DNA from 4 places in the Streptomyces sp. NPDC033178 genome. Region 3 is predicted to be linked to each of the others. Evidence: riboswitches for the same ligand, from Rfam matches in the RefSeq annotation. Region 3 holds a riboswitch; each other region holds the start of a gene.
The links. A riboswitch is a leader RNA that binds a small molecule or an ion and turns the genes downstream of it on or off. The one in region 3 is predicted to bind cyclic di-AMP.
Positions count from the first base shown of each region.

Region 1: another riboswitch for cyclic di-AMP. It lies ahead of ACZ5VQ_RS10720 (M23 family metallopeptidase); the one in region 3 lies ahead of ACZ5VQ_RS25015 (C40 family peptidase).
Region 2: another riboswitch for cyclic di-AMP. It lies ahead of ACZ5VQ_RS08225 (M23 family metallopeptidase); the one in region 3 lies ahead of ACZ5VQ_RS25015 (C40 family peptidase).
Region 4: another riboswitch for cyclic di-AMP. It lies ahead of ACZ5VQ_RS43895 (transglycosylase family protein); the one in region 3 lies ahead of ACZ5VQ_RS25015 (C40 family peptidase).

Region 1 is NZ_JBVIPT010000004.1:21,675-28,621, reverse strand. Features, by position in the region: gene ACZ5VQ_RS10745 (GTP cyclohydrolase II) at 1-192, opposite strand, end outside; gene ACZ5VQ_RS10740 (MarR family winged helix-turn-helix transcriptional regulator) at 340-876, opposite strand; gene ACZ5VQ_RS10735 (dihydrofolate reductase family protein) at 1,025-2,164, shown strand; tRNA gene ACZ5VQ_RS10730 (tRNA-Met) at 2,326-2,399, shown strand; gene ACZ5VQ_RS10725 (PP2C family protein-serine/threonine phosphatase) at 2,555-3,658, shown strand; cyclic di-AMP (ydaO/yuaA leader) riboswitch at 3,996-4,151, shown strand; gene ACZ5VQ_RS10720 (M23 family metallopeptidase) at 4,163-5,212, shown strand; gene ACZ5VQ_RS10715 (aldo/keto reductase) at 5,329-6,273, shown strand; gene ACZ5VQ_RS10710 (PrsW family intramembrane metalloprotease) at 6,347-6,947, opposite strand, start outside.
Region 2 is NZ_JBVIPT010000003.1:196,830-203,776, forward strand. Features, by position in the region: gene ACZ5VQ_RS08205 (glutamate dehydrogenase) at 1-93, shown strand, start outside; gene ACZ5VQ_RS08210 (TetR/AcrR family transcriptional regulator) at 193-813, shown strand; gene ACZ5VQ_RS08215 (SGNH/GDSL hydrolase family protein) at 1,143-1,928, opposite strand; gene ACZ5VQ_RS08220 (DUF6250 domain-containing protein) at 2,075-2,794, opposite strand; gene ACZ5VQ_RS08225 (M23 family metallopeptidase) at 2,992-3,912, opposite strand; cyclic di-AMP (ydaO/yuaA leader) riboswitch at 3,915-4,081, opposite strand; gene ACZ5VQ_RS08230 (alpha-galactosidase) at 4,377-6,458, opposite strand; gene ACZ5VQ_RS08235 (tyrosine-protein phosphatase) at 6,628-6,947, shown strand, end outside.
Region 3 is NZ_JBVIPT010000010.1:163,028-169,974, forward strand. Features, by position in the region: gene bioB (biotin synthase BioB) at 1-457, opposite strand, end outside; gene ACZ5VQ_RS24990 (8-amino-7-oxononanoate synthase) at 670-1,806, shown strand; gene ACZ5VQ_RS24995 (DUF397 domain-containing protein) at 1,787-2,011, opposite strand; gene ACZ5VQ_RS25000 (helix-turn-helix domain-containing protein) at 2,021-2,878, opposite strand; gene ACZ5VQ_RS25005 (ATP-binding protein) at 3,142-3,585, shown strand; gene ACZ5VQ_RS25010 (DUF6328 family protein) at 3,635-4,120, opposite strand; gene ACZ5VQ_RS25015 (C40 family peptidase) at 4,211-4,684, opposite strand; cyclic di-AMP (ydaO/yuaA leader) riboswitch at 4,688-4,867, opposite strand; gene ACZ5VQ_RS25020 (hypothetical protein) at 5,238-5,546, opposite strand; gene ACZ5VQ_RS25025 (ATP-dependent Clp protease proteolytic subunit) at 5,554-6,189, opposite strand; gene ACZ5VQ_RS25030 (hypothetical protein) at 6,619-6,780, shown strand.
Region 4 is NZ_JBVIPT010000026.1:100,644-107,590, reverse strand. Features, by position in the region: gene ACZ5VQ_RS43905 (cytochrome P450 family protein) at 1-294, shown strand, start outside; gene ACZ5VQ_RS43900 (transglycosylase family protein) at 495-1,430, shown strand; cyclic di-AMP (ydaO/yuaA leader) riboswitch at 1,656-1,824, shown strand; gene ACZ5VQ_RS43895 (transglycosylase family protein) at 1,829-2,530, shown strand; gene eno (phosphopyruvate hydratase) at 2,983-4,263, shown strand; gene ACZ5VQ_RS43885 (FtsB family cell division protein) at 4,454-4,930, shown strand; gene ACZ5VQ_RS43880 (DUF501 domain-containing protein) at 5,014-5,535, shown strand; gene ACZ5VQ_RS43875 (Ppx/GppA phosphatase family protein) at 5,741-6,682, shown strand.

The sequences.
Region 1 (6,947 bases), on a different contig from region 3:
GCCCGTCAGGCACTCGGAGTGGAGGCGGACCAGGGGCGTGGCCGAAGGGGTGCCGAGGATCACCGCCACGTGTTCCTTGCCGTCGGTCAGGCCGTGGAAGGTGACCAGTTCGGCGTCGACGCTGTAGCCGTCGTTGAAACGCAGCGGCACCCGGACGCGCGAGCGCTGGGTGGCGGCGGGGTAGTCGGGCATGCGGTTCTCCCGGTCCGATCTCTCACCTGCTTCAGATTTGAAACAGATCCTCGAATCGAGACACTACCCCATGCTTTAAAGTTGAAGCAACGGATATTGGTGGTTGTGGTGGTTGTGGTGCGGCTCATGTGTGCCCGTGCTGCGGCCTCACGCGTCGCCCGTCGTCGGCCCTCCCGCGCACGGGCTCGACCGGCGCCGCCACGGGACGTCGTCCGGTGCCGCCTGCGGGTCGTCGCCCTCCAGGCCCCGTGCGATCACCGTGCAGATCTCCTCCAGCTGCCCCACCTGCTCCGGCGTGAGCTTGTCGAAGAGCGTGGCGCGGACCGTCTCGACGTGGCCGGGGGCCGTGCGCTCCAGCAGGGCCATCCCCTCGTCCGTGAGGATCGCGATGCTGCCCCGCTTGTCCATGCTGCAGTCCTTACGGCGCACCGCCCCGTCCTTCTCCAGGCGGGTCACCGCGTACGTCAGCCGGCTGCGGGTGATCTTCGTGCTCTCCGCGAGGTCCGTCATGCGCAGGCTGCGGCCCGGCGCCTCGGAGAGGTTGGCGAGGATGGAGTAGTAAAGGTGCGGCATGCCGGCCTCCTGCTGGAGCTGCCGGTCGATCGCGTCCTCCAGGAGATGGGAGGCGGCGATGTACGCGCGCCAGGCGCGCTGCTCCTCGGGGGTGAGCCAGCGGGTCGTCATACCCCCAGTGTAGGTTTGTTTCAAACTTGAACCAAGCCTCGACCGTCCTCCGGGCGACACCAGGCCGCCGTCCGGGCAAGCCCCGCCTCTGCCTCCGAAAGAGCCCGCCATCCCGACAGCCCGCCAGAGTCCGAAAGAGAGCGCGTCCATGCCTCACCCCTACGTCCTGTTGTCCGCCGCCGTCTCCCTCGACGGCTGCCTGGACGACACCGGCCCCGGACGGCTGCTGCTCTCCGGGCCGGCCGACTTCGACCGGGTCGACGAGGTACGGGCCGAGTCCGACGCGATCCTCGTCGGCGCGGGCACCCTGCGCGCCGACAACCCCCGGCTCCTCGTCAACTCCGCCGAGCGCCGCGCGGCCCGGGTCGCCGGCGGACGGCCGGAGTACCCGCTGAAGGTCACCGTCAGCGGCAGCGGCGACCTCGACCCCGACGCCAACTTCTGGTCCACGGGCGGCGAGAAGATCGTCTATACGACCGACGAGGGGGCCGAGAGAGCCACTGAAGCTCTGCGTGGGCTCGGCGTGGGCGTCGTCCCCGTCGGCCCGGACGTCGACTGGCGGGCCGTACTCACCCACCTCCACGACGTGCGCGGCGTACGGCGGCTCATGGTCGAGGGCGGCGGGCGCGTCCACACTCAGCTCCTCCGCCAGGGCCTGGCCGACGAACTGCAGCTCGCCCTCGCGCCCCTGGTCGTGGGTGAGCCGGAAGCGCCCCGGCTGTTCGGGCCCGGCGACTACCCGGGCGGCCCCCGCAACCGGCTGAGCCTGGTCGAGACGCGGCCCGTGGGGGACGTCGTCCTCATGCGGTACGTCCCCACCGCGCCCGGCACCGGGACCGTACCCTCCGCCGCCGACCACCGCTGGCTGGCGCTCGCCTGCGAACTGGCCGCCGAGTGTCCGCCCTCGCGGACCGCGTTCAGCGTGGGCGCGGTCGTCGTCGCGGCCGACGGTACGGAGCTGGCCCGCGGGTACTCCCGCGAGTCCGACCCCGTGTCCCATGCCGAGGAGGCCGCCCTCGCCAAGATCGGGCCGGGAGACCCGCGGCTCGCGACCGCCACCGTCTACAGCAGCCTGGAGCCGTGCGCCCGCCGCGCGTCCCGGCCCGCGCCCTGTGCCCGGCTGATCCTCGACGCGGGCGTACGGAGGGTCGTGACCGCCTGGCGGGAGCCGGACACCTTCGTGGCGGGCGCGGACGGCAGCGGGCTGCTGGCCGCGGCCGGCGCCGACGTCCTGGTGCTGCCGGAGTACGAGGCCGACGCGAAGGCCCCCAACCGCCATCTCGGCTGACGGGCCGGGCGGACCGGTGTCGCCGACCTGCCCGTTTCCCGCCGGTACGGCCGACCCGTACCGCCGATCAGTACATTTCGTGTCAAAACCTCCGGTGAAGCGCAGGCGACATCAACGCGTGTGCTTTGGGTCCCGCGAATGGCGTACAGTGGTCTTAACGACGCGGGGTGGAGCAGCTCGGTAGCTCGCTGGGCTCATAACCCAGAGGTCGCAGGTTCAAATCCTGTCCCCGCTACTGAAGGCCCGAGGCCGGAATCCGATCAAGGATTCCGGCCTCAGGTGTTTCCCGTACATCTCCTCAGGTGCTTCCCCGGGTGTTCGGGCAGGTGTCCTCACCCGCCCGGTCCTCGCCCGCTCGCACGCCGTCCCCGCTCCCGGAAGCCTGGACAGGTGGAGGAGCAGGAGCCGGAGCGCGTCGAGCCCGTGGAGAGGACCGCCTCGTACCAGCGCACGCTCGTCCGCGTGCTGCCGGCGCTGCTGATCGCCGCGGGCGTCTGCTACGACCTCCTCACCCCGCAGGACTTCACCGCGGCTCCCTTCTTCACGGCCGCGGTGCTCATCGCCGCAGCCCTCTTCTCGCTCGGCGCCACCGTGTGGACGGGAATCGCGGCGACCGTGGGCATGGGAATCGTGCACCTCAGGTTCGCCTTCGACGCGGGCGCGGTCACCGAGGTCCTCACCGTGGCCACGGCCGCCGCGCTCGCCGTCGGCATCAACCGGCTCGTGGTCCGCGGCAACGCGCGCCTCGCCACCGCCCGCGAGGTCGCGGAGGCCGCCCAGTGGGCCGTACTGCCCGAACCGGCGGCGCGGATCGGCGGCCTGGAGATCGCGGCACGGTACGAGGCCGCGCAGGAGGGCGCGTTCATCGGGGGCGACCTGTACGCCGTGCAGGACACCCCGCACGGCGTACGGCTCCTCGTGGGCGACGTACGGGGCAAGGGCATGGGAGCGGTCGCCGTCGTCGCCGTACTCATCGGTGCCTTCCGGGAGGCCGCCGAACAGGAGGCGAGCCTGGAGGCGGTCGCGCAGCGGCTGGAGCGGGCGCTCGCGCGCGAAGGTGTCCGGCGCGACACCATCGCGGTCCTCGAGGACTTCACCACCGCCGTGCTCGCCGAGATCCCGCACGGCACCCCGGTCGTACGCCTCGTGAACCGCGGCCACCCCGGGCCTCTTCTGCTGTACGGCGACGGAGAGGTACGTACGCTCGCCGCGCCGGAGCCCGCGCTGCCGCTCGGGACGGGGGAATTGGGGACCTGGCCCGACCGCGCGCAGGAGGAGGCCTTCCCGGGTGGGACCATGCTGCTCTTCCACACGGACGGGCTGTCCGAGGCTCGGGACCGGCGAGGAGTCTTCTTCGATCCGGCGCGGCATCTGTCCGGGCGGGTCTTCGCCGGGCCCGACGAGTTGCTCGCCGCGGTACTGGACGACGTCCTGCGGCACACCGGGGGCGGGGCCGCCGACGACATGGCACTGCTCGCGGTGCGGCGGCCATGAGGGCGCGGCAGTCGGGAGAGCGCGGCGGTCCTGAGGGAGCGGGAGTGCTGATTGCACGGCGGTCGTGGGTGCGGCGGGCGTGAGATGCGTCGCTCTCTCGGCGGCCCATATCACTGCTGGTAGTCGAACGGCATCCCTCCGCTCAACAACTGACACACCATCAACAAGACTCCCGTTCCTGAATGGCGATCAACTCGCCCGATTTACCCCGCTCATGACCTGTAAGTCCAGGCCAAGAGGCTTAACGATCATCAGGAACAGCTTGGAATCCGGTGCCCGGGTCTATTAACGTTCGATAACGCAGCGCGGTCGTCCCAGCCGTCACAAGAGTCGGCTCCGTGCGCACGCGCCGAATTCCGCAAGGGAACCGGGGAACCATCACTTGGGGTGAATCGCACGTCTTCGCGGTGTAGCGCACCGCGGTTGACGCGCGTAGGAGACCTTCCTGCTCCGAACCCGTCAGCTAACCCGGTAGGCGAGAAGGAAGGAAAGGAGTGCGCCTACGTGGCGTCCAACCGGCCTGCCCCCACACCCTCGTTCGTGCCGAATGAGTTGACGGGTGAGTCCTCGGGTGACAAGAAGCCCGACACCTTCGCCTACGGCGCTCGTAAGGACGAGGAGACGTGGGAGGTCTGGAATCCCAGCGCGGAGACCGTCCTTCCCGTCCGCGGTCGGCACCGTGTCTCCAAGCAGCGCGGCGGAGGACTCGCCCGTAGCTCGACCGTTCTGGGCGTCGGTGTCATAGCCGCCGTCGGTGCGGGTGGCATGGCCACCGCGCAGACCGGCAAGCCTCCGGTGTCGATCTCGATCCCCGACCTGCCGAACGTCGGCTCGCCGTTCTCGGACGACGACGCCCCCGAGGGCTCCAGCACCCCGATCACCGCCGTCGGCCTCACGACCGCCGACGCCGAGCAGGGCAACTCGGACGCGGGTGAGGCCCTGCGCGCCCGCATCATGCTCCAGGCCGAGCAGCAGCAGGACCAGGTGGACCGCGAGGCCCAGGAGGCCGCCGAGGCCGCTGCCGCCAAGAAGGCCGCCACGCTGGCCGCCAAGGAGCGGGACGCCGCCGAGGCCAAGGTCGCCGCCGCCAAGAAGAAGGCGGACCAGGAGGCCAAGGAGAAGGCCGAGGCCGCGCGCCTCGCCGAGCTCGCCAAGCAGTTCACGCTGCCCACCTCCTCGTACACGATCACCTCCACCTTCGGGCAGTCCGGTGCGCTGTGGTCGTCCGGCCAGCACACGGGTCTGGACTTCGCCGCTCCCACGGGTACCCCGATCAAGGCCGTTCACAGCGGCACGATCACCGAGGCCGGCTGGAACGGCTCGTACGGCTACCGCACGGTCCTCACGCTCGACGACGGTACGGAGGTCTGGTACGCGCACCAGTCGTCGATCGGTGTCAGCGTCGGGCAGAAGGTGGCCACCGGCGACATCATCGGCCGCGTGGGCGCGACCGGCAACGTCACCGGGGCGCACCTCCACCTGGAGGTCCACACCAGCGGCGGCGACGGCATCGACCCGATGGCGTGGCTGCGCGGCAAGGGGCTCACCCCGTAGGGCGGGCCTGAAGCGTGAGGCGGGCCCGACCTGTAAGGCGGGCCTGAAGCGTGAGGCGGGCCCGAGAGGTTCCCGGGTGCGGAATACGGCCGTCCGGTACGGCCGTTGACCCACCCATGACTTCTCTCCGCAAGCTGGGTTCGTCCGACCTCGAGGTCTTCCCGCTGTCCCTCGGCGGCAACGTCTTCGGCTGGACCGCCGACGAGGCGCAGTCCTTCGCCGTGCTCGACGCGTACACCGCCGCGGGCGGGAACTTCGTCGACACCGCCGACACCTACTCGGCCTGGGTGCCGGGCAACGAGGGCGGTGAGTCGGAGACCGTCCTGGGCGACTGGCTCGCCGCGCGCGGCAACCGCGCCGACGTCGTCGTCGCCACCAAGGTCGGTGCGCACCCCCGGTACAAGGGTCTGTCCGGGGTGAACATCAAGGCCGCGGCCGACGCGTCACTGCGGCGGCTGAAGACGGACTACATCGACCTGTACTACACCCACTTCGACGACCCGTCCGTGCCGGTCGAGGAGATCCTCACGGCCCTGGACGAGCTCGTCCGTGCCGGTAAAGTGCGCGCGATCGCCGCGTCCAACCTCTCCCCCGAGCGGCTTCAGGAGTCCCTCGACCTCTCCGACCGCGAGGGCCTCGCGCGGTACGTCGCGCTGCAGCCCCGGTACAACCTCGTCTCCCGCGACTCGTACGAGGGCCCGCTCCGGGATGTCGCCTCCCGGGCCGGTCTGGCCGTCGTCCCCTACTCCTCGCTCGCCTCGGGCTTCCTCACCGGCAAGTACCGGGCGGGTGCCGTGGTCGACAGCGCCCGGGCCGGGTCGGCGGGCGCGCATCTGGAGTCGGAGCGGGGGCAGCGGGTGCTGGCCGCGCTCGACGAGGTCGCGCGGGAGCGCGGGGCCGAGGTCGCCACCGTGGCTCTGGCCTGGCTGGCCTCCCGGCCGACCGTCGTCGCACCCATCGCGAGCGCTCGTACGGTGGAGCAGCTTCCGGCGTTGCTGGGTGTGGCCGAACTCGTCCTCACGGATGCGGAGTTGGGGAGGCTGACCTCGGCTTCCGGCTGAGGTCGGGGCGGGCCGGCGTGGGAGGGCTGCGGTTGCGTCTTTGGGGTCGCGTCGCGTTGTGGGGCCGCGCTCACTAGGAGCGGTACGGGTTGTACGTGTATGTGTACGGCGTCGGTGCCGGGTGGCCGTAACCCTGCCACTGCGGTGCCACCGGTGCCGGAGCCGTCGCCCGGGCCGCGTACAGGAGAGCCGGGCGGGCCGGTTCGCGGCGCGTCCACAGTTCGTGGAGCAGCTCCCGTTCCCGTACGACGAAGTCGGCGCCCGCGCGGCCCTTGCGGCCCCGGTGGCGCAGGAACGCCAGCGACGTCGCGTACGCCTCGTACTCCGCGACCGTCCTGCCCGCCGCGCGTCCGCCGTGGTGCGTGGCGTACTCGCGGGCCAGCCGCCGTGCCTTCATCGAGCCGAGGACGAACGGCTCGGGGGCCGTGAGCCAGCCCGCCATCGCGTACGCGGGCAGTTCGGAGCGGATCGTGCCCAGCTCGCGCTGGCGGGTCCAGATGACCAGCCAGGTCAGCAGGCCGAAGGCCGGGACCATGAAGGCCGCGTAGACCGCGAAGAAGCCGTACTCGCCGAACGTCGACGAGCCGTTCCACATCGCGTGCATGCCCATCGCGAGCAGCAGCCCGATGATCGGGAGCAGTACGCGGCGGACCTGGTGGCGGTCCGCGGAGAGC
Region 2 (6,947 bases), on a different contig from region 3:
GAGGCCGACGGGACGACACCGCGGGCGGCCGCGCACGCGATCGTCGCGGACCGGCTGCCGTTGATCGCGGAACGGTTCGGCTGGTACCGGTGACGCCGTCGGCGGGGCCGGTCCAGGTCGGTGACGGCCCGGCCGCGGCCGGTAACCGACCCTCCACCGGCACACCCCGGGGCGACGCAATAGGGTTGCCCGGTGACAAGAGTGCGGTTGAGCGTGGCGGAGCGGCGTGAGGAACTGCTGCGGGCCGCCATCCAGCAGATCGAGGAGCGGGGCGTGTCCGCGGTGCGGATCGCCGATGTGGCGACCTCGCTCGGGGTGAGCAATGCGCTGGTGCTCTATCACTTCTCGACGAAGGAGAAACTGGTCGCCGCCGCGTTCACGTACGCGGCCGAGGACGACCTCGCCCATCTGCGCAAGCTGCTCGGCCGCCGGACGACCGCGCTGCGGCGGCTGCGGGCGGCGGTGCGCTGGTACGCCCCGACCGGACAGGCCAAGGGCTGGCGCCTGTGGATCGAGGGCTGGGCGGTGGCGCTGCGCGAGCCTACGCTGCGGGACGTCACGCGTGACCTCGACCGGCAGTGGAAGGCCGCGCTCACCGAGGTCATCGCGGAGGGCGTGGCCGCGGGCGAGTTCCACTGCCCGGACCCCACGAGCACGGCGCTGCGTCTCACCGCCCTGCTGGACGGGCTCGCCGTCCAGATGACGGCGTACCCAGGCGCCGTGTCACGCGCCCGCACCCAGGAGTGGGTGGACGAGGCACTGGCCCGCGAGCTGGGGCTGGAACGCGCGGCGCTGACGACCCCGGGCGCCTGAGGCGGAGTACCGACGTATCGCCGATTCACGGGCGCGGAGCAGCGCGCCCCCTCGTCGATCACCGCCGAGGGATGGCAACTTCCTCGACATCACCGGCCGGGAGACGGCTCGGCCTCACCTGGAGCTGCAGCAGGGGGATGGTGAGGCCCCCTCGACATCACCGGCCGAATGGTGGCGGGGCTTCCCCGACGCCGCCGGCCAAAGGCGGAGGGGCTTCCCCGACGTCACCCGTCGGGAAAGCCCCGCCGCTCCGCGGACATTCGGGCCACCGGTCTCGACCACTGGTCGAACCGCGACCCGCCCCCGAAGACCCTCAGGTCCTCGGACCTTCAAGCCACCGGCTCGATCCGCATCTTGATGTCGCCGGGCGACAGGCTTCCCTTCGCCACCACGCGGTCCCCGGAGGACTCCCCGCGCAGTCGCCGCCCGATCCACGGCACCAGGTACTCGCGCGCCCATTGGATGTTGTCGCGCCGCATTTCGAGCGTGCCGCGCGGGGGCAGCGGCGGCCACGGCTGGTCGGGGTCCGCGGGCACTTCCAGGCCGAGGACCTGGCCGGCGCGCAGGGCCACCCGCGTGTGCCCCTCGGGCGACAGATGGAGCCGGTCGCCGTCCCAGGCCCGCCGGTCCTGGATGGTCTTGAGGGACCACAGGTCGAGCACGGGACAGCCGTACCGGTCGGCGATGGCCCGGATGTGGAGGTTGTACGTGGCGATCTTGCCGCGCATGTGCCTGAGCACAGGTACGCCACGGGTGTCGAAGCCGGTGGTCACGAGAACCGTGCCGACGGCCGACGTGAGGTCCGCGACGGCGCGCTCGAAGCGCTCCGCGACCTCGTCGGGATCGGTGCCCGGCCGGATGATGTCGTTGCCGCCCGCGCAGAAGGAGACCAGGTCCGGCGCGAGTTCCTTCGCGCGCGTCAACTGGTCCTCGACGATCTGGTCGAGGAGTTTCCCGCGGACGGCGAGGTTGGTGTAGTCGAAGTCGCCCTCGGGCCGGCGGTCCGCGAGAAGCACCGCGAACCGGTCGGCCCAGCCGACGAACGCCCCGTCCGGGCCAAGGTCGCCGACGCCCTCGGTGAAGCTGTCCCCCACCGCCACGTACGACCCGATCACTGATCTGTTGTCATTCTTCGAATCGTCTGCCACATCGGGCCATGATTCACCTTCGGGTGTGAGCTACGCGACCGTAGGAAGGGGTTGACGCGCGGTGAGATAAGCCACTCGTCAAGTGTTGGTCAATCCCGGAATAAGGGGTTCGATCAGGGACGTTGTCGCAGCTCCCGCACCCGGAAGTCCGTGATCCTGAAGTGACTCCACACGGTCCGGAACGCGAAGTGCCCGCTCGTGTACGGCTCTTGGTCCACGAAGCCGAGGACGAGCCGCTCGTTGTTCCACCACTGGACCGTCGAGCCGTTCGAGACGATCCGGACCCGGTTGGGCTCGTTCGCCGCGAGCAGGGGCTCCGTGTAGTCGAGGACGAGCGGCCGCACGCCCGCCTGACCGACGTAACGGCGCAGCCTGGTCGTGGTGTTGGTGTTGGCGCCGTATCCGGCGTAGTACGTCGTGAGGTGGTCGTACTCTTCGAGCGCGCCGCCCCGGTGCGTGGCGAAGAGGTCCTCCGGGGAGCGGACGTCCGTGGCGTTCCAGAAGTTGTTGAGGTCCGAGACCCGGTCGTTGACGCCGCCCGCGGAGACCGGCGTGGCGGTGTACTCCAGGACGTACGGCCCTTGGAGCCTTCGCTTGAACCACACGGTCGCGCCGCTCGGCACGTCCATCTCCAGGACGCCCCGGGACGCGGTGACGCTGCCGCCGTCCTGCAGTTCCGTCACCCACTGACCGAGGCCGTGCCGGAAGTCGTCGCGGGCGATGAGGCGCCCCGGACGGTGGCGCACCGCCGCGCCCGCGGTCTGCGCGGGGACGAGCGCCGTGAGCGCGGCACCGGCGGCCAGGACTCCGAAGGCTCTGCGTGTGGTCGTCATGTGGACCTCCATGGCAGGGAAGCGCACAGAAAGCGCTTGCGGAGATCACTGTGTCCCGGCTTCCGCACCCCTGTCGACACATCGCCCGGCCATGCCACAGAACCGAAACACCGAAGGCCGGACCCCGGGGATCACAGGGTCCGGCCTTCGGAGACGAGCGGAGCGGTACGCCCGGCGGGGGCGTGCCCGGCGTCGGGTCAGATGGAGACGCCCTTGCCGCGCAGGTACGCCAGCGGGTCCACGTCCGAGCCGTAGTCCGGGGTTGTGCGGATCTCGAAGTGCAGGTGCGGGCCGGTGACATTGCCCGTCGCGCCGGAGAGACCGACCTGCTGGCCCTCGGTCACGGCCTGTCCGGCCGAGACAGAGAGGGAGGACAGGTGGGCGTACTGGGCGTAGTGGCCGTCGTCGAGCTGGATGACGACCTGGTTGCCGTACGCGCCGCCCCAGCCGGCCGAGACGACCGTGCCCGCGCCGACGGACTTGAGGGACGTGCCGGTCGGGACCACGAAGTCGACGCCGGTGTGGTACCCGCTGGACCACATGCTGCCCGACATCTTGTACGGGGTGCCGACGCTCGCGCCCGCGACCGGCAGCGTGAAGCCGGCGGCACTGGCCTTGTCCGCGGCCTTGGGGGCGGCGGCTGCCTTGGGAGCGGCCGCCTTCTTCGCGGAGGACTGGGTGGCCTTGGAGGCGCCGGAGTCGGAGCTCGACGTGGCGGCGGCCTTGCCGATCGACAGCTTCAGGCCCGGGTGGATGAGCGCCGGGTCACCGCCGATCGCCTTGCGGTTGTCCTCGTACAGCTTCTTCCAGCCACCGCTGACGTCCTGCGTGTCGGCGATCTTCGACAGGGAGTCGCCCGCACGCACCGAATAGGTCTTGGCCGCGGCCTTCTTCGCCTCGGCCTGCTTGTCGGCGGCGGCAGGCGCCGATTCGGCGGCCTTGCTCGCGACATTCGAGACACTCGCCACGGAATCGGCGGCGGACTGCGGAGTCGCGGCGTGCGCTCCGGTCGCACCGAGCAGCGGAAGGGCGAGCGCCGCGCCGCCGGTTCCGGCGACGGCTATGGAGCGGGTGAAACGCTGGGACTTGGGACGGCGGTGCTTACCCTTCGCGGGCATGGCGAATTCCTCTCCGGCGCCTGCGAGGTGAGCTGTCGGGTGCGAGCTGGAGATGCCCGGCCGTGTTTGCGCACGACTTAACCCCTAGCCGTTCCGGAGACCGGAACAGGCGTTCTACCTGTGGGTCCCCCGCTCCTGCCGTGTACGGGTGGGTGAGCGGATTCCGGGCGGCGGCAGGATTGGGCGTCCGTCCGGATTGGTGGCGAACGTAAGCGACATGAAGACGCAGGAACAACCTTTGGGGTTTCCTGTGTGCCCCGTTCTCTTGATCCCTGACCGAAATGACGGTCACGCTGCGTAAAGCAGGGATCTCCCCCGTTTGTTAAATGCCTGAAAACACAGCCGAATTACGTGAACATGGCGACAGCGGACCGTCACGAATATGACGCTGCTCACGGAGTGCCGTTTCAGGAGCCTTTATTCCAGAGCGAGTTGGAACTAAGGCTCCATTACGGACACAACAGTCACATACGACGCAGCCGGAAAACTGCCGCATCAAGGTCACCCTGCAGCCCCGTCCGCAACCCGTGATGCAACAGCACCGCACCTCGGTGAACTTCGCCCGTTTCGAGGCATTCGTACGCCGCTGCCGGGTCGAGTCCGCGCAGCCGCACCGGAGCGACCGGCTCGCCGTAGTGCTGGGCCTGGAGCCAGGCGAGCACGACGACCTGGCCGTCACGCGTGTACTGCACGGCGCTCAACCCGCCCTCCGGCGCTCGCAGCCGGTGGAGGTCACCGCCCTGCACGACGGGCCGGATCTCCTTGTAGAGCTCCACCCACGTCCGCGCCTCGGCCAGCTCCTCGTCGCTCCACCGGGTCAGGTCGCCGCCGACACCGAGCACTCCGGCCATCGCGCTCACGAAGCGGAAGCGCAACGAACTGACGCGGCCGTTGAGCTGGACGTTCGGGCTGTCGGTGACCCAGGCGGCCATGGTCCGCGCGGGATGCACCTGGCTGAAGCCGTGCTGGATGGCGAGCCGGTCGAGCGGGTCGGTGTTGTCCGAGGTCCACACCTGGTCCGTACGCGCCATGATCCCGAGGTCGATACGGCCGCCGCCGCCCGAGCAGGACTCGAAGGCGACGCCCGGGTGGGCCTCCCTCAGCCGGTCCAGGAGGCGGTACAGGGCGTGCACATGGTCCACCCAGAGCCGTTGCGGATAGGCCTCGCCGGGCCACCCCGCGTCGGTGAAGCAACGGTTGAAGTCCCACTTCACATAGTCGATCGGCGCACTGGAGAGCAGCGCGTCGAGCTGTTCCCACAGGTACTCCTGGACATCCTCACGGGCGAGGTTCAGAACGAGCTGATTGCGCAGCTCTGTTCGCTTTCGTCCCGGTTGGAACTGCACCCAGTCGGGGTGCGCGCGGTACAGCTCGCTGTCCGGATTGACCATCTCGGGCTCGACCCAGATCCCGAACTGCATCCCCAGCGCGTGTACCTCGTCGGCGAGGGGCTTGAGGCCGGCCGGGAAGCGGTCGGGGTTGGGCGTCCAGTCGCCGAGCCCGGCCCGGTCGCTGGTGCGCGCCCCGAACCAGCCGTCGTCGACCACGAACAGCTCGACCCCCATCGCGGCGGCCCGCCGCGCCAGCACCCCCTGCTGCTCCTCGGAGATGTCGAACTCCGTGGCCTCCCAGGAGTTGTAGAGCACCGGCCGGTGCTCGTCCGCGTCCGGGATCACATACGCGCGCTGGTAGGCGTGCCAGGCACGGCTCGCCCCGCCGAATCCGCCGTCGCTCCACAGCCCCGCGAACACGGGTGTGACGAAGCTCTCCCCCGGCTCCAGCCGCAGCAGCCCCGAGTCGTCGTACCCGACCCCGCCGGTGATCTGCACGCGCGCGTCGGGGAGTTGGGCCACGGCGATCCGCCAGGTGCCCGACCACGCGAGGGCGCATCCGTAGACCTCGCCCCGCTCCTCGGTGGCCGCTCCGTCGGCGTCCAGGGCGACCCACGGCAGGTGCTGGTGCGAGGTGTGCCCGCGCCTGCTGCCGATGACCTTCTCACCGTAGGTGAGTTCGGAGCGTACGAGCCGGGACTCTGCCGCCCACCGCCCGTGCAGCTGGGACAGCCGCCAGCCGTCGCGCTGCGGCAGCGTCCAGGCCGCGGAGTCGGCGCGCAGCACCTCCAGGGCGGGCCCCTCGTTGTCGAGGGTCACCCAGCGCTCCACGACGTCGGTCCCGGCCCGCATCCGGTAGTGCAGCGTGATCCCGAGACCGGAGTCGGAGAACCGCAGCCGCAGCTCGTCGCCGTCCGCCTCGTGCGTCTCGAAGCGCCACTCGGTGCCGCGCCGCTCGTCCGTCCGCACGGACAGGGCGGGCCGTACGAAACGAGGGCCGCCCTCCACCGGGTACTCCTCATGTCCGTCGAGGGTGGCCTCGAAGGCCCAGTACTCCGGTCCCGGGCCGGCGGCGAGTGCCTCAGCGTCGGCGAGCGCGATACGCGGACCCCAGTGCAGATGCAGCAGCGCGTCGTCCTCGCCGAGCCGCAGGGCATAACTGCTCGCCGGGCCCGAAAGAAGCCACGTACGACCGTCTTCGCCGATCTCCAACATCAAACCCTCACAGATCCGAACAGGCACGCTCAATCATCAACATCATTATGTGCCGCGTACGTCCCCGGCAACGCCTGTGGACAACTCATTGGCCTACGAATCGATGTCGTATCGTCGAGAACGCACCTCGCCGACGAGCCGCGTCGGCAGCCGAATGGGAGGAGCCCCCGTGACGCAGCAGGTCCCGTCGACCGAGCCCGAGCTGGCTGGAGTGCGCAACTTCCGTGATGTGGGCGGCCTGCCGACGGTGGACGGCCGGCGGGTGGCGTACGGACGGCTGTTCCGCAGCGGCCACCTCGCGCACGCGACGGAGTCGGACGCCGCGTTCCTCGCGTCCCTGGGCCTGCACACGATCTTCGACTTCCGCAACGCCGCCGACCAGAAACTCGAAGGGCCCGACGTCGAGCTGCCAGGTGTGCGGAACGTGAATCTTCCGCTGACCGACCCGGCGCACGGCGCCGAGTTCTGGACGATGGTCCGCGACGGCGA
Region 3 (6,947 bases):
CCTGGCCGTCGGAGAGCAGCCCGAGGCACGCGCACACCTCGACGCCCTCGTTCTGGTCCTTGATCGCCTTGATGGTGTCCGAGACCCGGTCCACGTCACGGTCGGTGGGACCGCGACCGCTCGCCACCAGGCAGACCCGCTTGGCGCCGCCCGCGAGCCCGGCCGCCGCGGCCTCGGAGGCCTGGTCGGGTTTCAGCCACGTGTACTTGAGGATCCCGGCCTTGGAGCCGAGCCGCTGCGAGCAGTACGAGCAGTCCTCCGGGCACAGGCCCGACTTCAGGTTGACCAGGTAGTTGAGTTTCACCCGTCGGCCGAACCACTGCCGGCGTACCTTGCCGGCCGCGGCCACGACATCGAGGAGTTCGTCGTCGGAGGTCGCCAGTACGGCCAGCGCCTCTTCGCGGGTCGGCAGCTCTCGCCGAAGCCCCTTGTCCACCAGCGTGTTCAGCAGGTCCATGAGGTCCGATCCTGGCCTATCCGACCGCGCCGGGCCAAGGAGGGACCGGACAACAGAGGTCGTTCGACGTGTGGGTATTGCCACATCATGGGCGGCTGGTGGTCCGGCTAGGGTCTGTGCGTTGCCTACAAAAGGCAGGTGGGGACGGTCCGGACGAAATGTCATGTGTCGGCGCCCCATGGGACACCCTCACCTCATGGCCCGGAGGACATATGTCGGGATCGCCTTTCGAGTGGATCGACGAGCAGGCACGGTCGCGCCGCCGGGCCGGACTGGTCCGCACCCTGCGTCCCCGCCCCGCCGACTCCCCGCTCCTCGATCTCGCGGGCAACGACTATCTGGGCCTGGCGAGGCACCCCGAGGTCACCGAGGCGGCCGCGGGCGCCGCGCGGACCTGGGGCGCCGGAGCGACCGGCTCCCGGCTCGTCTCCGGCTCCACGGAGCTCCACGCGGAACTCGAACGCGAGCTGGCCGAATTCTGCGGGTTCGAGTCCGCACTGGTCTTCTCCTCGGGGTACGCGGCCAATCTCGCCGCCGTCACCGCGCTGGCCCCGCACGGCTCCCTCGTCGTCTCCGACGCGGGCAACCACGCCTCGCTGATCGACGGCTGCCGTCTGGCGCGCGGCACCACCCAGGTCGTCGCGCACGCCGACCCCGACGCCGTGCGCAAGGCGCTGGGCACGCATGCCGGAGTGGCCGTCGTCGTCTCCGACACGGTCTTCTCGGTCGACGGCGACGCGGCCCCGCTCACCGGACTCGCCGCCGCCTGCCGGGAGTCGGGTGCCGCCCTGCTCGTGGACGACGCGCACGGTCTCGGCGTACTCGGCGACGGCGGCCGGGGCGCGCCGCACGCGGTGGGTCTCGCGGGCGCGCCGGACGTGGTCACCACCGTCACGCTGTCGAAGTCGCTCGGCAGCCAGGGCGGCGCCGTTCTCGGACCGGCGCACGTCATCGACCATCTGGTCAACGCGGCCCGTACCTTCATCTTCGACACCGGTCTGGCTCCCGCGGCGGCGGGCGCGGCCCTCGCGGCCCTGCGTCTGCTGCGCAGGGAACCGGAACGGGCCACGCGCGCGCGCGGCGTGGCGACCACCCTGCACGAACGGCTGACGGCCGAGGGTCTCGAAGCCGTACGACCGGACGCCGCCGTCGTCTCCGTGCGCGCGTCCTCCCCGGAGCGGGCCGTGCGCTGGGCCGCGGACTGCCGTGAGGCCGGTCTCGCCGTCGGCTGCTTCCGTCCCCCGTCGGTGCCCGACGGCATCTCACGGCTGCGGCTCACCGCCCGCGCGGACCTCACCGACGGGCAACTCGACCGTGCCGTACGCCTGATCATCGAAGCGCGGCGATAAATCCCTCCCAGGCGGCGGAGGCGAAGAGTAGGGCGGGTCCCGACGTGTTCTTGGAGTCGCGCACCGCGAGCAGTCCGGCCCATGGTCCGGAGGCCGGACGGGCCGTCTCGACGCAGTTGTTCATTCCCGTGCTGCGGCTGCTGCGCTGCCACCGCACACCGTGCAGACGGGTGCTCGAAGGTAGGGGCCGAGGCAGGGCGGGCATGGTGCCTCCTTATGCGCCGTGAGCTACACCGGCGATGAAATCCAACGTTTCCTCGGGCGAAAGGGCGTGGACCTGAAGGGAGTCGAAGGCCTCGCTGTAGGCCTGGAGGTCTTCTTTCCGTTCGAGATAGAGGCTACTCGTCAAGTGGTCTAGAACAACCACATCCAGATCAGATGTGCTCGGAAACGAAAAAATAACAAAGGGCCCTGTCACGCCGACATGAGCTCCAACTCCGAACGGCAGCACCTGAATCCGCACGTGAGGGAGTTGCGCGGCCTCTCTGAGGTGGTCCAACTGCCGTGCCATGACCTCCGGTCCGCCGACCGTTCGTCGTAGGGCCGCTTCGTCGAGAACCGCACTCAGTCGGAGCGGTGGATTCGAACGCAGGACGTCCTGACGGGCGAGACGCACCTCCACCAACGCGTCGACCTTGTCGTCCGGCGCCCCGTCCACGGCTGCCAGGGTCACCTCACGGGCGTACTCCCGTGTCTGCAGAAGCCCCGGCACGACGGAGTTCTCCAGCGTGCGCATCACGCTGGCCTGCGACTCCAGGCTGATGAAGTCGCTGTAGGTGGACGGCAGAAGACCCCGGTAGGCGTGCCACCAGTGGTGCCTGCCGTTGTCGTCGGAGCCCGCCAGCACCACGAGCAGCTCGCGCAGTTCCGCGTCCCGGACGTCGTACGCGTCGAGGAGCAGTTCCACGTCCGCCGGCTTCACCCCGCTGCGGCCGGTCTCGATCCGGCTCACCTTCGACTGGTGCCAGCCGACGAGCCGGGCCGCCTCGCCGCTCTTGAGGCCCGCACGGGCACGCAGGGCACGCAGTTCGGCACCGAGCTTCCGGCGGCGCACAGCGGGACCGTACTGCATGGCCGTCTCCTTCCGACCGTCGCGCCGGCGCTATATCGTCCGGCGTCACGCCGACCGTAGAGGACGAACCGGCCCCCCGCCCAAATACGGTCGGCCGTCGCAGAGTTCACCGCTTCGAGCGACAGATATATGCATATCTCGGTGGATCGGCACCACGAACGCCGAGGTAGTGGCACTCTGGCGCAAGCACCAGTCCGGGACCGTACTCGAAGTCATCCGCTTCGTGTCGGACTCCGGTCCCGTGGGAAAGGGACGACCTCGCCATGGCAGACCACCAGGAAGCATCCGTCACTCTGCCGAGCGATCCCGCCTCGGTCTACGCCGCCCGCACATACGTCATGAACGTGCTGGCCGAATGGGGACTTCCATCCGACACGGAGGCCGCCGACACGGTCCGGCTCATCGTCTCGGAGCTCGCCACCAACGCCGTACAGCACACGTTCGGGCAGTCGCCCACCTTCACGGTGGACATCGAACTCGACCGCGACGAACAGCTGCGCATCGGGGTGACCGACAGCCACCCGCGTTTCCCGAAACGGTTGCCCGCGGCCGTCCAGCAGGACAACGGCCGCGGCATGGTGATCGTCCGTTGGCTGACCGTCGAGTGCGGCGGCAAGCTGACGGTCCGGCCCACCAGAGAGGGCGGCAAGACGGTCTCGATCATGCTGCCCTGGGCCGCACCGGTGCAGCCCGTGAGAGCCGAATGAGCGCCGTGCCCTTGAGCGCCGTGCCCCACTGGTGGCGTGAAGGCGCCCGCTAGTCCTCGTCGGCGGAGCCCTGCATCAGGTGGGGGATGAGCGCCCACAGCCCCGCGCAGACGACCAGGGTGGTCGCACCGGCCGCGATGCCGCCCGCCCGGCTCGTCGCCACGTCCACGACGAGCAGGACCGAACCGGAGAGAGCGAACGCGAGCACGCCGAGCCCGATCTCGGCCAGATGCGAGGACGCCTTCACGACCTGCGGCTTGGCGCCCTGCTGGAAGAGCCGGCGATGCAGCGCGGCGGGGGCGGTGAAGAGGGCGGCTGCCAGTACGGAGAGCAGCAGCGTGACGACGTACGTGGTGCGCTGGAACAAGTCCAGGGAGGGGAAGCGTGGGGTGAACGCGAGGGTGAGCAGGAAAGCGAAGAGGATCTGCACCCCGGTCTGCGTGACCCGCAGTTCCTGGAGCAGTTCGTTGAAGTTGCGGTCGGCGCGCTCAAGCCGTGTCTCGTTGCGCTCCTCGTGGTGATGAAGGTCGCCCATAAGTGAAGGAGTAACCACTCTGCGGCGAATATCACGCACCGGGCCCCGGAAGGTGGCCGCGGCGATCACCGCGGCCACCTCCTGGGCGGGTCACCTGACCCGGCCGTACCAGACGCTCTTCGTCCAGATCTTCTGGAGCTTCACCACTTCCCCGGTCTTCGGGGAGTGCCAGATCCGTCCCTTCCCGGCGTAGATGCCGACGTGGTACACGTTCCGGCCCGAGTGGAAGAAGACCAGGTCTCCCTGCTTGCGGTTCGAAGCGGAGACATGGTTCGTCTTGTTGTACTGCGCGGCGGCCGTACGCGGCAGGGACTTGCCCGCCTTCTTGAACGAGTAGAGCGTGAGGCCGGAGCAGTCGAAGCGCTTGGGCCCCGTGGCTCCGTACTTGTACGGGGAGCCCTTCTTCGAGGCTGCTACCTGGAGTGCCTTCGTCGCGGGTGTGGCCGCTTCCGCGCCGGAGGTGAATCCGGGGGCCACGATGCCGCCGCCGACAGCGGCGATGGTGAGAGCCGATGCGGTACCGGCCCTGCTGAACAGCGACGGGACACGATTGAGCGCAGTCATGCGCAACCCTTCGTCAGCCGCCTGTGAAGGATGACCTGTCGGATTCGGGCTGGCGAAGTTGCCCGGCCGCTGACGCGGCTTCACCCCAAGGGCTGCTCGGCCCGGTCATGGCGTGACCGTTCCGGCGACCCGTCGTGCTTGGGTCCTCCACTCCTGCCGATCCACTTCTGTCGACCGGTCATCCGGACGGCGGCAGGACTCGGCGTCCGCCCGGATCGCCCCGCCGCTTGTGGCGGGGGCTTGTCGTCGGAAGGGATCTTGACGCACGGATGTCCCAAAAGCCGAGCGGAATCGGCGTTTTGTGGGCTTACTCACCACTCACCCGTTCGGGTGGACAGCCTTTCCCGCGGGAGGGCGTCGAGGGGGTCGACGACCCTCGTACCAGCACCGGAACGTCTGATTCCGTACGGAGGCTACGCGGGTTGCGCAACTTCCACGGGCCCGTAAAAGCAGCTCTGACTACGCTGTTCGGTGGTACGCCTTTCGGTCCGTTTGAACCCTGACCCGGACGTCTCGTCAGATGCCTGCGTGACGCCGGGTCCGTGGCGGTACGTCAGCTGTCGGAGCGCGGCGGTAGCGCGATCCGGCCCGCTCGGCGCTCACCGTCGAGGACGCGCAGCGCCCGCGCCAGGGTCGGCGCGTGCACCTCGTGCTCGCCGCGTTGGTGCATCAGGGCCAGCGCGTCGCGCAGCGCGGTGGCCCTGCCGACCAGGGCCTGGGCCGCGCGCAGCCCCCGGTAGGTGTCGCCGGAATGGGCCGGGTTGATCCGGCCCAGCAGGTCGACCACTTCAAGGTAACGGTCGATCAGCTCGGCCTCCGCACGGGTCAGGGCCGGCAGCGGCGGCAACTCGGGTGGAAGCATCGGCCGCTCACCTCGCGCCGCGTGCGCTCTGGGTGGACTTCCGGCTCGCGACGATCCGGTCGACCAGTCCGTACTCCAGCGCCGCCTGCGCGTCCAGGATCTTGTCCCGCTCGATGTCCGCACCGATCCGCTCCCGGCTCTGGCCCGAATGACGGGCGAGCATCTCCTCCAGCTGCTCGCGGGTACGCATCAACTCGTCGGCCTGAATGGCCAGGTCGGACGCCTGTCCCTGGACGGGCTCGGAGAACGACGGCTGGTGGATCAGCACGCGGGCGCCCGGCAGCGCGTACCGCTTGCCCGGTGTGCCGGCCGCGAGCAGCACCGCCGCGGCCGACGCCGCCTGCCCCAGGCAGATCGTCTCCACCTCGCAGCTGACGAACTGCATCGTGTCGTAGACGGCCGTCATCGCACTGAACGAGCCGCCGGGGGAATTGATGTAGAGCGAGATGTCCCTGTCGGGCGCCTGGTACTCGAGGTGCATGAACTGCGCCATCACGTCGTTCGCCGAGACGTCGTCGATCGGCGTCCCGAGGAACACGATCCGCTCTTCCAGCAGCTTCGAGTACGGGTCCATGGTCCGACTCCCCGAACTGGTGCGTTCGGTGAACTCGGGCAGGACATGGCGGGCGGACGGTCGGGTCATGACACACGCTCCTCCGGGAGAGGTCCTGTAAAAAATGTACAGGACGTACATTACGTGGATGGGGAGCAGATTCTAGTGATCAAGCTAAATGCCCAGGTCAGAGGTGCTCTTTTTGCTCCTTGGGGGGATCGTGTCTCACATTCCCGTCACTGTTTGCTGGGGGGTGTCGTCGCCCTCACCTCCGGGATCTCGGCTCTTCACTGTCGTACGTCAGTTGACCGACTGGATTCTCCAGGAATGCCTCCAGAAGGCCGATTGGAATGCCTGAGAAGCCGTACCTCAGCCGAACGTGATCCCTTGATTTCTGCTGGTCAGGCATGGTTTCGCTCGGGTGAGGGAGGCATGCGGCGTCTTGTGTCCGCTTCATGACCGAGGGGTGCGCAGGAACTGGTCGAGGCCCTGGCTGTGTCCGCCGCCGGGACGATTGCCGTGACCGAGGTGCAGGAAACGGTGTGCTCACCGGTGCCGGTGCCGGTGCCGGGCTCGACGGTGCCGCCGTGGCGGGACGGGCTGCCGGTGCCGGTGCCGGCACCGGACTACCAGTGGATTCTTGGTCTGCTGGTGGTACACCGTCTGTGTGTCTCTGGCTAGCGCCGATGCGGGATGCGGAGCTTGGACAGTGGACGCTGGCCCGTCTATGGTCCGGATCTTGGTTCACGCGGCGAGGGTGGAGGCGTGTCAGCTCAGGCCGTGCCCGAGATGGCGGCCGCCTCATCCGCTGACTTGACCCGTGATTTGCAACATCCCGCGGTGCCTGG
Region 4 (6,947 bases), on a different contig from region 3:
GTGCTCGCCGCCGCCGACCGCGACCCCGCCAGGTTCGCCGAGCCCGACACCCTCGACCTCTCCCGCCGTGACAACCAGCACCTCGGCTACGGCCATGGCATCCACTACTGCCTCGGCGCGCCCCTCGCCCGGCTGGAGGGCCAGACCGCGCTGGCCACGCTCCTCACGCGCCTCCCCGATCTGCAACTCGCGGGAGATTCTGCCGATTTGCGATGGCGTGGGGGGCTCATCATGCGGGGATTGCGCATGCTTCCGGTGGAGTTCGCCCCTTCGGGGAAGGTCCGTACGGACTAGCAGACGGGTCGACGGAACATGAGACTCCGTCAAGTTTGTGATCTTCACGTTATCCGCGCTGCATCGACTTGTGACAAGAGTTCGACTGCCTATACGTTCACCCATCAATGCGGCCGGTCCCACCTGCCGCAGCAGTCACAAGCACAGTCATCGGGCTGTGCGTTGTGCGCAGTCCCTGCTGTCACGCGAAAGGCAACCGCATGCTCTCCGGGAACGGTCGTCACCGTCGCCCCCGTCAGGCTCCGGCTCTCCTCGTCGCGGCGGGCGTGACCGGGTCGGCCATCGCGATCCCTCTGCTCGGTGCGACCGGCGCGAGCGCCGCAAGCGGCACCACCTGGGACGCGGTCGCGGAGTGCGAGAGCGGCGGCTCCTGGAGTGCGAACTCCGGCAACGGGTACTACGGCGGCCTCCAGATGACCCAGGAGACCTGGGAGGACCACGGCGGCCTCGACTACGCGCCGAGCGCCGACCAGGCCAGCCGTTCGCAGCAGATAGCCGTCGCCGAGAAGATCCTCGCGGCCCAGGGCACGAGCGCCTGGGCCACCTGCGGTCTCGTCGCGGGTCTGACCCAGAACTCCGACTCGGCCGACGTCGACACGGGAGTCGCGGACGACACTCCCACTCCGTTGTCCGGCTTGGGCATGGAGGACGGCACCAACGGGACGAAGTCCGACACGTCCGGTTCATCCGACTCGTCCACTGACAGTGGCGACAGCGCGGACTCACAGAATTCCGACAGCCCCTCCACGGGTGCCACCGCAAAGAGTGACGACTCGGACAAGTCGTCCCAGAACGGGGAGGCTTCGGCCGAGGCGAGTGAGGGTGCCGGGTCGGAGGACACCGGCTCCGGCCGCCACCGCGGTGGCAGTGCCGACGAAGGTGCCGCCGACTCCCGTACCGACGACTCCGCCGGCCGGCACGCCTCGCGCAGCGACAGCGAGTCGCGCGTCGCCGCCGAGGGCTCGTACGCCGTGCGTTCCGGGGACAGTCTCTGGGGGATCGCCGACTCCCTTGGCGTCAAGGGCGGATGGCGGGCGCTCTACGCCGAGAACAAGGAAGCCGTCGGCGACGACCCGGACTTCATCATCCCCGGTCAGAGCCTCGACGTGGAGGGCCTGCAGACGGCGGACAAGTAGCGGTCCGCGCGGTGTGCCATGTGGTCATCAAGGCGTCGAATCGGGCGAAAAACAGCGGTAGTTCGCGTTGAATGTCCGATTTGGTGAAAGTGAGACATGGATCTCAAGACCCTGATCGTCTTTGAAATTCGGCGGATCGCGTGTCTACGGTCGTGACCGCTCGCCACTGGTGAGCCCCGATGGTCGCAACGCCGAATCCTGCCAGCGGCCGTACGGGAACAGTCGTCGCGTCAAGCGCCGTAGGCAGGAGCGGGGGACCCAAGGTAAGTGCCGGACCCGGTCGTTGAGGCCAGGTACGGCTTGGGGTTAAGCCGCGTGACAGCAGTCGCGCGGCCGGGCAACTCACTCGGCCCGAACCCGACAGCTCACCTCGCAGGCGTCGGTGAGGGGATCACTTCATGCTGCTTTCCGGCAAGGGCAAGCACCGCCGCCCGTCCAAGGCCACCCGCATTGCCACGCTGGCCGGTGTCACCACCGCCGCCGTCGCCGTCCCGCTGATGGGCGCCACGGGAGCCTCCGCCGCCACCGCTTCCGAGTGGGACGCCGTCGCCCAGTGCGAGTCCGGCGGCAACTGGTCGATCAACACCGGCAACGGCTACTACGGCGGCCTGCAGTTCTCGGCCTCCACCTGGGCCGCGTACGGCGGCACGGCGTACGCCTCCACCGCCAACCAGGCCTCCAAGTCCCAGCAGATAGCCGTCGCCGAGAAGGTCCTCGCGGGCCAGGGCAAGGGTGCCTGGCCGAGCTGTGGCGTGGGCCTGTCCGGCGCCTCGACCGGTGGCGCCACGACTCCCTCGGACTCGGGCAACTCCGGCCAGGGCGCCTCGCAGTCGCAGCCGCAGCAGAGCACCAAGTCCTCCGAGGAGCGCGCCTCGCGTTCCCAGGAGCGCTCGACGGCGAAGAAGACCGTCGAGACCCCGACCGGCAAGAAGGTCGAGAAGGGCGACGGTGAGTACAAGGTCGTCAAGGGTGACACCCTCAGCGAGATCGCCGAGAAGAAGAACGTCAAGGGCGGCTGGGAGAAGCTGTACAAGCTGAACGACGACATCGTCGACGACGCCGACTTCATCTTCCCGGGCCAGCAGCTGCACCTCAGCTGACACCCGTCGGCCGCGACCCCCACTTCGATCGTCCGGACGTCATGTCACCTCACGTGACGGCCGAGGCCCTGGCCGCTCAGCCTCGGCCGGATCTCCGGTCCATATTCGAATCGCGGCTGAACCACAGTGCCCTCACATCCGTGTCCCCCATAGTGGAGGCCTCGTGAGGGCCACCCCCGTCCCCCACGGGCTCCCCGCTCCGGTGCGTGTTCCCCCGTACGCACCGGGGCGGGGCTTTTCGTTCCCGCGCTTCCCTCTTCGGCGTTCCCACGCTTCCCTCTCGCTTTGTTCCGTTCGGAAACAATTTACTCTCGGTTCTGTCCAGGAGGCGGTCGAGGGCTGGCCGAACCCCGGCAGCCGGTTAGGCTCATGCCGCGGGGCCACCACAGGTCCGCACCCAACCGGGCCTTCGGCCCGGAACAGCTTGCGTCACATCCCAGAAGGAGATGCTCGTGCCGTCCATCGACGTCGTCGTAGCCCGGGAAATCCTGGACTCCCGAGGCAACCCCACGGTCGAGGTCGAGGTCGGCCTCGACGACGGCAGCACGGGTCGTGCCGCCGTTCCGTCCGGCGCCTCCACCGGTGCCTTCGAGGCTGTTGAGCTCCGTGACGGAGACCCCAACCGCTACCTCGGCAAGGGTGTCGAGAAGGCCGTCCTCGCCGTCATCGAGCAGCTCGGCCCGGAGCTCGTCGGCTACGACGCCACCGAGCAGCGCCTCATCGACCAGGCCATGATCGACCTGGACGCCACCGACAACAAGGGCTCGCTCGGCGCCAACGCCATCCTCGGCGTCTCGCTCGCCGTCGCCCACGCCGCGTCCGAGGCGTCCGACCTCCCCCTCTTCCGCTACCTGGGCGGACCGAACGCGCACCTGCTGCCGGTCCCGATGATGAACATCCTCAACGGTGGGTCGCACGCCGACTCCAACGTCGACATCCAGGAGTTCATGATCGCCCCGATCGGCGCGGAGTCCTTCTCCGAGGCCGTGCGCTGGGGCGCCGAGGTCTACCACACCCTCAAGAAGGTCCTGAAGAGCCGCGGCCTGTCCACCGGCCTCGGCGACGAGGGCGGCTTCGCCCCGAACCTCGGCTCCAACCGCGAGGCCCTGGACCTGATCCTCGACGCGATCAAGGAGGCCGGTTACATCCCCGGCCAGCAGGTCGCCCTCGCGCTCGACGTCGCCGCCTCTGAGTTCTACAAGGACGGCAAGTACCTCTTCGAGGGCAAGGAGCGCTCCGCCGCCGAGATGACGGAGTACTACGAGGAGCTCGTCGCGGCCTACCCGCTCGTCTCCATCGAGGACCCGCTGTACGAGGACGACTGGGCCGGCTGGAACGTCATCACCGAGAAGCTGGGCGACAAGGTCCAGATCGTCGGCGACGACCTCTTCGTCACCAACCCGGAGCGCCTCGCCCGCGGCATCGAGGAGGGCTCCGCCAACGCCCTGCTCGTCAAGGTCAACCAGATCGGCTCGCTGACCGAGACGCTGGACGCCGTCGAGATGGCCCAGCGCAACGGCTTCAAGTGCATGATGTCCCACCGCTCCGGCGAGACCGAGGACGTCACCATCGCCGACCTCGCCGTCGCGGTGAACTGCGGCCAGATCAAGACCGGCGCCCCGGCCCGCTCGGACCGCGTCGCCAAGTACAACCAGCTGCTGCGCATCGAGGAGATCCTCGACGACGCGGCGGTGTACGCGGGCCGTTCGGCCTTCCCGCGCTTCAAGGGCTGAGCCTTCCCGCAGTTCCGCTCCGCGGACATCGGGCACAGCAAGGGCTGAGCACGGCCCTTCGGCCGGGGTGACAGCCCCGTCGTACGTACGTCCCCGTACTCGGTCCCGTACCGTGTGCGGGGACGTACGTACGTGACGGGCTCGGCGGGCTCGACGTACTCGACGGGTTTGTACCGGGGAGGCGGGACAGATGGCCGTGAAGGACCGCGACCGGTTCTCCACCTCGACCAGGCTGCGGCTGCTCGGTGAGCAGACCGCCGCCCGCGTCTACCGCTCGCAGACCAAGCGGCAGGCCCGCCGCTCACGGCTGACCGGCCGGGCGGCACTCCTCGCCCTCGTCCTGTGCACGCTCGTGGTGGCCCTCGCCTATCCCATAAGGCAGTACGTCTCCCAGCGCGCCGAGGTCGCCGACCTCCAGCGCGAGCGGGAGGAGGCCCGCCGGCGGGTCGAGCAGCTGCGCGACCTCAAGGCGCGGTGGCAGGACGACGCGTACGCCGAGCAGCGCATCCGGGAGCGGCTGCACTACGTGATGCCGGGCGAGACCGGCTACATCGTGATCGACCCCGACGCGGCGAAGAAGACGCGTACGGATCAGACGGCGGCCGACCGGGCCTGGTACGCCAACGTCTGGGACGGCGTCGACAAGGCAGACGCCGCCGACCGGTGACCCGACCGGTGACCCCGGTGATCCAGCCGGTGGTTCGCCGGTGATCCACTCAGAGAACTGACTAGAGAGACTTACCCACAGGCATGCAAACGCCCCCGCCGCCCACCCCGCGCACCGAGCCCACCGACGCGGATGTCGAGGCCTTCAAGCAGCAGCTCGGGCGGCCGCCGCGCGGGTTGCGCGCGATCGCGCACCGCTGTCCGTGCGGGCAGCCGGACGTCGTCGAGACGGCTCCCCGGCTGCCGGACGGGACCCCCTTCCCGACGACGTACTACCTGACGTGTCCCCGGGCGGCCTCCGCCATCGGGACGCTGGAGGCGAACGGCGTCATGAAGGAGATGACGGACCGGCTCGCCACGGATCCGGAGTTGGCGGCCGCGTACCGGGCGGCGCACGAGGACTACATCGCTCGGCGCGACTCCATCGAGGTGCTCGAAGGCTTTCCGAGCGCGGGCGGTATGCCGGACCGGGTGAAGTGCCTCCACGTCCTGGTCGCCCACTCCCTGGCCGCCGGGCCCGGGGTGAACCCCCTGGGCGACGAGGCGCTCGCGATGCTGCCGGAGTGGTGGCGCAAGGGGGCGTGCGTGGTGCCCACCGAGGTGTGATTTTGCCCCCGCCGCCCCTACCCGTTCCCTTCCCCTGGGGGCTGACGCCCCCAGACCCCCACTGAAAACCAGCCCCTCCGGCGTTTGAGGAGCGGGGGTTCGGGGGCGGAGCCCCTGAGCAAGGGACGGGAATGGGTAGGGGCGGCGGGGGCGAGGAAAAGCCCGGACGGCCCCCGGACACGATCGCAACAGGAGACCACCACTCATGACTCGCGTCGCCGCCATCGACTGCGGTACCAACTCGATCCGCCTGCTCGTCGCGGACGCGGATCCGGCGACGGGGGAACTCGTCGACCTGGACCGCCGGATGACGATCGTCCGGCTGGGACAGGGCGTCGACCGGACGGGCCGACTCGCCCCGGACGCGCTGGAACGAACCTTCGCGGCCTGCCGCGAATACGCGGCGATCGTCAAGGAACACGGCGCGGAACGCCTCCGCTTCGTGGCAACCTCCGCCTCCCGCGACGCAGAGAACCGCGACGAGTTCGTACGAGGAGTCCTCGACATCCTGGGCGTGGAGCCCGAGGTCATCTCCGGCGACCAGGAGGCGGAGTTCTCGTTCACGGGCGCCACCAAGGAGCTGACGGGGCGGGACGACCTCGCCAAGCCCTACCTCGTGGTGGACATCGGCGGCGGCTCCACGGAGTTCGTCGTGGGTGAGGACCACGTCCGCGCCGCCCGCTCGGTCGACATCGGCTGCGTACGGATGACGGAGCGGCACCTCGTGCAGGACGGCGTGGTCAGTGACCCGCCCGCGCGGGAGCAGATCGAGGCGATCCGCGCCGACATCGAGGCGGCCCTCGACCTCGCCGAGGAGTCGGTGCCGCTGCGCGAGGCCCGTACGCTCGTCGGTCTCGCCGGATCCGTGACCACCGTCTCGGCGATCGCCCAGGACCTCCCGGAGTACGACTCCGAGGCCATCCACCACTCCCGGGTCTCCTACGACCGGGTCCGCGAGATCACCGAGCGGCTGCTGTCGGCCACCCACGCCGAGCGTGCCGCGATCCCCTCCATGCACCCGGGCCGGGTCGACGTCATCGGCGCCGGCGCCCTCGTACTGCTCTCGGTCATGGAGCGGATCGGGGCGGACGAGGTGGTCGTGAGCGAGCACGACATCCTCGACGGCATCGCGTGGTCAGTGGCCTAGAGCCGGCCTGGAGTGCCCCTCGACTGAGCAGGTCGCATGACGTATGAGCGCCCCGGAAGGCCTCTGAACGGTCTTGGAAACGGCCCCGGGAACGCCCCGTCGGAAAACTTCGTGAAGTTCTTCACAAGAGAATCGGCCCTGTTGGGCGAGGTTTTCGTCCCTATGGGTCCCCCGGGGCCCCCGAGCGGCCCAGGAGCATGATCAACAGGGTGTTCCGCGAGTGCCGCGATCGTATGAAAAAGGGGGCTGGTTCGGAGGGGTCGAA